DNA from 2 places in the Paenibacillus graminis genome. Region 1 is predicted to be linked to the other one. Evidence: riboswitches for the same ligand, from Rfam matches in the RefSeq annotation. Region 1 holds a riboswitch; the other holds the start of a gene.
What was found. A riboswitch is a leader RNA that binds a small molecule or an ion and turns the genes downstream of it on or off. The one in region 1 is predicted to bind glycine.

Region 1 (4,426 bases):
CGGATATGCTGCTCGCGGGCCTGAAGCGTAAGCACGAAGCCGCGCTTGCCGTTGCGGTCAACAGTCTGGCCGACAATCCGGCCCGGCATACGGCGCATGAGCGGCTCGGCTACGGCAAAGAAGCCGCAGGTTGGTCCGCCGAGTGAAGCCGGAATGCCGAGCGGTTGGGCATCGCCGACTACGATGTCAGCGCCAAGCTTGCCCGGCGTTTCGAGGATGCCGAGAGCCAGCGGGTTGGCGCTGACCACGAGCAGGCCTTTGAAGGCATGGATCAGCGGCTCAATGGCGCCCAGGTCTTCTACAGCGCCGAAGAAGTTCGGCGACTGCACCAGCACGGCAGCCGTGTCGCCGTCAATCGCGGCGGCGAGCTTCGCCTGATCTGTTACGCCGTCTTTGTAGTCTATTTCTATAACATCCAGGCCCCATGCACCCGCAGAGGTGCGCAGCACCTGGCGTGCTTCCGGATGTACCGTCCGGGAAACGACCAGTTTTTTGCGTTTCGTCGCTCCGGCTGCAAGCACCGCGGCTTCCGCGAAGGCGGTCGCGCCATCGTACATACTGGCATTGGCGACCTTCATGCCGGTCAGCTCACAGATATAGGACTGAAATTCGAAGATTGCCTGCAGCTCTCCCTGGCTGATCTCCGGCTGGTAAGGCGTGTATGCCGTATAGAATTCCGAGCGGGAAATGACATGATTAATGACCACGGGGATATGGTGGTCATACAGCCCTGCGCCGAGGAAGCTGGCGTGGGTGTCGAAGCTGGCATTGCGGTCGGACAGCTCTTTCATATGGCGCAGCAATGCGTATTCATCCAGTGCCTCTGACATCGGCATCGTTCCCTGATAGCGGACGGACTGCGGGATATCGGCGAACAGCTTCTCCACGGACTGAATCCCGACAGCTTCCATCATCTCCTTGCGGTCTTGTTCGGTCATCGGCAGATAACGGTGCTTCATTGCGGCTTCACTCCTTGGCTCTTTTTATAAAATGGCGCTTTGACCACGGCCGCCTTAAGCTGCTTGCCGCGGATCTCCACATAAACCTCTGTTCCAATTTCTGTATAGGCAGCATCCAATAGGGCAAGGCCCAAATTGCGTTTCAGTGTCGGGGACTGTGTGCCTGTGGTGACCTCCCCGATCTTGACTCCACCCGCATAGACCGGATAATGAGAGCGCGGAATGCCGCGGTCAATCATTTCGAGGCCCACGAGGCGGCGGGGCAGTCCGGATTCCTTTTGCTTCAGCAGCGCGTCTCTGCCGATGAAACCGGCTTTGTCCAACTTCACGAAGAACTGGACTCCGGCTTCCAGCGGCGTAATATCCGCCGACAGCTCCTGGCCGTACAGCGGCAGCTTTGCTTCGAAACGCAGCGTATCGCGTGCGCCAAGCCCGGCGGGGGTCAAGCCGTACGGGGCACCTGCGGCAAGCAGGCCGTTCCACAGCGCAGCCGCTGTGTCCACCGGGGCGTACAGCTCGAATCCGTCTTCCCCGGTATATCCGGTACGGGAGAGCAGGACCTCTACACCGCAGACTACAGCGCGTTCGATGAAGTGGAAGGGGGCAAGCTCAGCGAGAGGGGCTGAGGTCACTTCGGCCAGGATCGTCTCGGCAAGTGGTCCCTGCAGTGCGAGCAGCAGTGTCTCATCCGAGACATTTTTCAGCGTCACTCCGCTGAATTCATCTGTAAGATGCTCCTGCAGCCACTCAAAATCCTTGTCGATATTGGAGGCGTTGACGACCAGCATGTAACGCTCTTCCCCGAGGTGGTAGACCAGGAGATCATCAACAACTCCGCCGGTCGGGTAGAGCATCAGCGTGTATTGAGCACCGCCATCCTGAAGACGGCTGACATCGTTCGTGGTCATCTGCTGCAGGAAGGCTTCCGAACCGCTGCCGCTGACCATGAATTCACCCATATGCGATACATCGAACAGTCCGGCCTGCTGGCGGACGGCCTCATGCTCCTTTACGATTCCCGTGAACTGCACCGGCAGCTCCCAGCCGCCGAAATCAATACATCTGGACTCCGCATAGGCGGAGTAGAGATCATAAAAAGGCGTTCTTTTCAAAGCTTCCATCTGCTCACTCCCTTGTCTGATTACACGCGAAAAAGGACAGGCGAAAGACAAATATGCACAACCCGCATATAAGTCCTTCGCTCTGTCCTTTGTACCTGAGAGTTACCCTGCTATCCAGCGAGCAGGTTTCCCCGTTGGTGATCCGTGACGCTGCCAGGCAGGTCCGGATAGCTCTCCAGAGATGCGTCCGGCAAAGGTCCTTTTGCCTGAGAGATTCACCCTCCCGGGCTTACTCCTTCGGCGCTGCCCTCCTGTGAGGCAGTCTCTCCCTATGCCATCATTCGCAAACCGTATTGTTTTCTACTGACTCCATTAAACCGGGTATACAACTCCGCTGTCAACAAAAAAACGTCAAAAAGATGACAAATTTTATTTTCCTGTCAGTAATATTGACATTGAGCGGCGCGATAACTTAGTCTATAACTAATTTTACAACTCCAAATTTGGAAAAGAGGCGGCTTAAGAATGAGTGAAGTGCTAGACAACCTGCTGTACAGCGAAGAGCACGAATGGGCACAGCAGGGTGAAGGGCGCGTAGTGCGTATCGGGATTACGGATCATGCCCAGCATTTGCTTGGCGATATCGTATTTGTGGAATTTCCTGAGGTTGGTGCAGCCATCTCCGCAGGAGACAGCGTGGGCAGCATCGAATCCGTCAAGACGGTGTCGGAGCTCTATTCCCCGGTATCGGGAACTGTGACCAAAATCAATGACACACTGGAAGCCAGCCCGGAACTGATTAACGATCAGCCATATAGCGGCGGATGGATTTTTGAACTGGAAATCAGTGGAGAGTTTGCGGAAGCGGCATCCGGCCTGCTAGATGCGGCAGCTTACCGCGAATTAATTGGAGAATAAATACCCGGAAGACAGCAGTTTTCCGGCACACAAAAAAGGCAGGCCTTTCCCATCACATTAAGTGTTACTAATGTGTGAGGTCTGTCTTTTTGTGATATTTTAATGTGGAATACTGAGAGAGGGAAGTCCTGCTGAGCTCCTGCAGTTGACAGGTGAAGCTACTCTTCTTCCTGGAGCTGCCGCAGGACTGTAATCTCAACGCGGCGGTTTTTCTGCCGGCCTTCCGGGGTGGAATTACTGACGGCAGGACGGGTATCGGCATATCCGGCATACTGAAACTTACTGGGGCTGAGCCCCTCTTTATCTAAAAAGAAGCGCAGCACTGAAAGGGCGCGGGCACCGGATAACTCCCAGTTGTCATTATAACGTGAGCCTGCCGTTACGGGGGTATCGTCCGTATGGCCTTCGATGCTGATTGTCGCTCCAATCCCGCGGAACAGGCCGGACAGCTGCCGCAGCGCGGGAAAGGCAGGCGCCTTGAGCTCGGCTCTGCCGACATCAAACAGATAGCGGTCGCTCAGCGTAATTGCGATACCCTGCGGCTTGTCCGCCACAAAGATCTGGTCGCCCAGATTATTGTCTTCGACATATTGGGTAATGACGCCCATCAGCGCAGCCAGTTTTGCTTCCTGATCGCGGAAGGCCTGTTCACGTGCCGTTGGCTGTGTGCCTTCTGGAGGAGGACCGGACGGGGTTCCGCCTCCATTCTGCTGCTCCTGATTCACACCGGATTGAGCACCGCCTCCGGTTCCGCCATTCTGCCCCTTGCCTGTTCCCTCGGACTCGATTCCTTTTTGACCCTCCAGCACGCCGTTGCCCCCCTCCAGCACCGGATTTCCACTTTTAAAGGTGTCCGATAAAGAACCGGTCACAATATTAAATTTCTGTGTGTCCAGACTGCTCATGGCATACAAAATCACGAAAAAAATCAGCAGCAGCGTAATAAGATCCGCATAGGTGATCATCCAGCGGTCCCGGCTTTCCCGGCCTCCTGTGCGGGGTTTTCTCCGGTTTCTCTGTCTCATGACAGGCCTCTTGTATGGTTGGTGCTGTGTTCTCCAGCGGACCGGTTCAGGAAGGAACGGAGCTTTTTGCGCACAAGCTGGGGATGATCCCCGTTCTGCAGGGCAAGAATGCCTACCATGAGCATTTCCATCGAACCCAGTTCACTTTGGCAGCGGGATTTGATTTTGGAGGCAATGGGTAAAAATATTAGATTAGCACTGGCTACACCATAAAGCGTTGCCGTAAAAGCGACTGCAATCGATGCTCCCAAATTGGAGGGGTCGGTAAGATTGCTGAGCACGCGGATCAGCCCCATGACTGTGCCGATGATGCCCATGGTGGGCGCATAACCGCCTGCAGCTTCAAATATTTTGGCATAACCTTCGTACTTCAGCTCCTTGGCGTCCATCTCCAGCTCCAGAATCTGCCGGACCTGCCCGGGATCTGTACCGTCAACAATAAGCATAAGGCCCTCGCTGGTAA
Region 2 (4,426 bases), 500 kb from region 1:
GGGTGCTGTGCGTGGTGCTAGCGGCGAAGGGCAACCTGATGAGTTATGTGTTTGGTATGTACAATACTGTTGGTTATGCATATTTGGCCTACGTCAACGGTTTATTTGGAGAGGTTATGCTGAATCTGCTATTCTTTGTTCCTATGAATGTCGTCGGCTTCTACATGTGGAAAAATAACAGTAATAACGGTAAGCTGTCCATGCGTCAGCTGGAGCTCAAGGGCCTGCTTCTAGTGGGGGCAATCTGCATAGCGGGCTGCCTGCTGCTGGGATTTGGGTTATCGTTCATACCGGGGCAGAACTCGCCGTATATTGATGCCATTACGACGGTGTTATCCGTTGTGGCTACACTTTTGATGGTTCGGAGATTCAAGGAACAATGGCTGGTCTATATCGTCCTCAATATGTTCACGGTGCTGCTGTGGGTCATTCGAATGCTGGAGGGGAGCGGGGAAGGCCTGCTGATGATTGTCATGTGGAGCGCATATCTGGTTAACGCTGTATACGGCTACTACAATTGGAACAAGGGAGCTAGGGAGGTGTCCGCATGAAGACACTTGGCTTAACACTCGGGAAGTTCGCCCCGCTGCATAAAGGGCATCAGTTCATGATCGAGACGGCGCTGCAAGAGGTCGATGAACTGATTGTGGTGATCTATGAGACGACGGTGACAACGATCCCGCTGCATGTCCGGGCGAACTGGATTCGCAAGCTCTACCCGGCGGTTCGGGTGATCGAAGCCTGGGATGGGCCGGATGGGTATTCGGACGACCGGGAGCATGAGATAAGGGAAGAGCAATATATTCTGGGGCTGCTGAACGGCGAGCAAGTGACGCATTTCTACTCCAGCGAATTTTACGGAAAGCATATGAGCATCGCTCTGGGCGCAGTGGACCGGCGGGTGGATGAAGCCCGCGGGCGGGTGCCGGTTTCAGCGACCATGGTCCGTTCCGATCCTTACAAGTACCGGGCATATGTGAGCGATATTGTATATCGGGACTTAATTACAAAAGTGGTTTTTGTGGGAGCGATGTCGACGGGCAAATCCACAATTACCGAAGCATTGGCCCAGCGGTATCGCACAACCTATGCGGGCGAATACGGGCGCGATTATTGGACGGAGCATCAGGTGGACCGCAGAATCAGCCTCAAGGCGTTCGATGAAATCGCTGTAGGCCATATGGAGCGGGAAGAGCAGGCTTTACTGCAAGCGAATAAATACCTTTTTGTCGATACCAACGCGATCACGACTTATATGTTTGCCCTGGATTACCACGGCCGGGCGCCTGAACGCTTAACCCGGATCGCTTTGGAAAATGCGCAGCGGTATGACCTTTTTTTCCTCTGCGACGATGATATTCCTTACGAGGATACATGGGACCGCAGCGGGAATCAGAAGCGGCATATTTTCCATAAGCAAATCATTGCAGACTTGAAGGAGCGGCGGATTCCCTATATTACGCTCCGGGGAAGCCTGGAGGAACGGATGCACAAGGTAGATGACGTGTTGGCAAAGTTCAAGCCCTACACTAATTATTTTGGCGAGCGCGGTAATTAATGTTATTGACAAAAAGCCCGGCTATGATTAATATTGAAAAATATTTACACGAAGTTGACATCAAAAAACTAAAAAGCTAAAAGCTATGATTGCTATGGATGACACTATAGCAGGAGCAGCTTCTGGAGAGACCGTGGGGATTCCCCGGCGCCGAAGGGTTCATAATCTCAGGCAAAAGGACAGAAGAGTACTGGATAATTCATTTGTTGTTCTGATCACCGTCAGAATCACTTATGTATTTTATTTATTATTCTTATGACCTGAGAGATTGGAGCCCATCCAGTCTCTTTTTTTATTGTCAGCATTCCTTGTTCGTTTTTTCACGTGGAAAAATTACTTAGATTTTAGAGGGGGAGTTTCAGTTGGCACCACAAGAACTAAAGAGGGATTTAGAGAATCGGCATGTTCAGCTCATTGCCATTGGCGGGACCATCGGCACCGGATTGTTTTTAGGATCGGGTAAAGCGATACAGCTGGCAGGGCCATCCATCATCTTTGCTTATCTAATCGTGGGTATTGCCGTTTTTTTTGTGATGAGGGCATTGGGAGAACTTCTGTTGTCTAAAGCAGGTTATCAATCGTTTACAGACATTGCCGAAGACTATCTTGGGCCGCGGGCGGCGTTTGTAACCGGATGGACCTATTGGTTTTGTTGGATCATGACGGCTATGGCTGACATTATCGCTGTTGGGGTATATGTCCAGTACTGGTTTGATATCCCGCAATGGGTCCCTGCCGTCATCTGTTTAATCATTTTATTAGGACTCAACTTATTAACTGTAAAAAATTTCGGCGAATTGGAATTTTGGTTTGCCTTAATCAAGGTAGTGACTATTCTCGCATTGATTGCCATCGGAGCCATTTTGCTGGTGATTGGATTCAAAACAGATGCCGGCACAGTGACGCTCAGTAATATTTGGACACATGGGGGAGTATTCCCGAACGGAATTTCAGGCTTCCTGCTTTCCTTTCAAATGGTTGTGTTCGCCTTTGTCGGTGTGGAACTGGTGGGGGTATCGGCAGCGGAAACTTCCAATCCGGAAAAAAGCATTCCGTCGGCGATTAATAAAATTCCTTTGCGAATTCTATTTTTCTACGTGGGTGCGATTATTGCCCTATTATCCATCAACGCATGGACGGAGCTTAATCCGGCAGAAAGCCCTTTTGTAAAAACATTCAGTTTAGTGGGGATTCCCATTGCCGCAGGCATTATTAACTTTGTCGTATTAACTTCAGCCGCGTCTGCCTGCAACAGCGGGATGTTCTCCACAAGCCGAATTCTATATAATTTGAGCAGAAATGAGCAGGCCCCCTCCCATTTTGCCAAGCTGAATAAAAACCATGTGCCAAGCAACGCTTTGCTCATATCTACGCTTGTCTTATCCGTTGGCGCTCTTTTGAGCAAGCTGATTCCGGAAACTGCCTTTGGAATCGTGACAACCATTAGTGCCATTTGTTTCATCTGGGTCTGGGGTGTCATTCTAGTCTGTCATTTGCGGTATAAGAAAACCAAACCCGAATTGCAGGCCGGATCAAAATTTAAAGCTCCGCTGACACCCTTTATTAATTATGTCGTCCTTGCGTTGTTTGCTGCAATCCTCATTATTATGCTGTTTGCTGAAGAAACGCGTCCGGCCTTATTGCTGACACCGCTATGGTTTATTCTATTGTTTGTTTTGTTTACGGTGAATAGAAGAAAGAGGGAAAAAACAAATATCCAAGGTTTTGAACCTATGGAAGGATAGCCGGGAATTCCTTTACTGTGGCTTTTTCGGGTTAATCCACGTTGTCAGGGTGCCATCATTTACCACAAAACCATTTCGCTTCTGCTTCGTCCAACTGTATAGGTACAAATCTATACAAAAGGTGATGAATATATGGATAAGCGCAATGCTGCACTTCTGTCTCTGCTAACCCTTTCACTCTATTCCTCCGGCGTTGTCCATGCGGATGCCCGGCCGCAGGCCGAAGCCCGGGCGATCTCCGTCTACCTGGACGGCCAGCGGATTCAATCCGGGGTCCAGCCGCTGAATCTAAACGGTACAGTGTTAGTACCGATGCGCGGATTATTTGAAGCGCAAGGGGCCAAGCTGTCCTGGAACAACGCGGATAAAACGGTCACCGCAATTAAGGCGGATACCACGCTTACGTACCGGATGGGAGCGGGAACTGCCGAGCTGAACGGGCAGACACTAAGTCTGGCGGTTCCCGGCCAAATTGCCGAGAACACGGCAATGATCCCGCTGCGCTTCGTCAGTGAAGCCTTGGGCAATAAGGTAGACTGGGTACCCGGCACCCAATCCGTGCAAATCTCCTCCGGGATTATCTATGAAACCTCGATTCTCCATGGAGTCAACCTCCGCAGCTTACCGGATGCGAAGAGCGATCCCGTAAGTCCGGAACTGCTCTCCGCAGGTACGAAGGTACATGTGGTGAGCGTTGTCGATGCCCTGTGGTTGAAGGTGGTGACCGGGAACAACCGGACGGGATACATCTCAGCCAAACCGAAATATACCGATTACACCAGCGGCTCCCTTACAGATAAGCAAGCGGAGGCTCTGATCGCTTACGGTAAGACCTTCCTCGGCACGCCGTATGAATTTGGCGCTTCACCTGACCAGACCGCAACCTTCGACTGCTCCTCCTTTGTGAAGCGCGTATTCGAGGATACCTTGTCCATCGAGCTCCCCCGTGTATCCTTTGACCAGGCGAAGGAAGGCAAGGAGGTCGGGCTGGACGGGCTGCGTCCGGGTGACCTGTTGTTCTTCAGCGCACGCGGTTTGGACATCGGCCATGTAGCGATATACGCCGGGAATAATCAGATCCTGCATACATACTCCACCAAACTTAACGTGCATATGGAGGCCT

Region 2: another riboswitch for glycine. It lies ahead of PGRAT_RS30470 (amino acid permease); the one in region 1 lies ahead of gcvT (glycine cleavage system aminomethyltransferase GcvT).

What each region holds. Positions count from the first base shown of each region.
Region 1 is NZ_CP009287.1:6,535,200-6,539,625, reverse strand. Features, by position in the region: gene gcvPA (aminomethyl-transferring glycine dehydrogenase subunit GcvPA) at 1-959, opposite strand, end outside; gene gcvT (glycine cleavage system aminomethyltransferase GcvT) at 956-2,080, opposite strand; glycine riboswitch at 2,265-2,361, opposite strand; gene gcvH (glycine cleavage system protein GcvH) at 2,546-2,938, shown strand; gene PGRAT_RS28345 (flagellar motor protein MotB) at 3,097-3,963, opposite strand; gene PGRAT_RS28340 (flagellar motor protein) at 3,960-4,426, opposite strand, start outside.
Region 2 is NZ_CP009287.1:7,034,801-7,039,226, reverse strand. Features, by position in the region: gene pnuC (nicotinamide riboside transporter PnuC) at 1-551, shown strand, start outside; gene PGRAT_RS30475 (AAA family ATPase) at 548-1,558, shown strand; glycine riboswitch at 1,671-1,751, shown strand; gene PGRAT_RS30470 (amino acid permease) at 1,921-3,303, shown strand; gene PGRAT_RS30465 (C40 family peptidase) at 3,436-4,426, shown strand, end outside.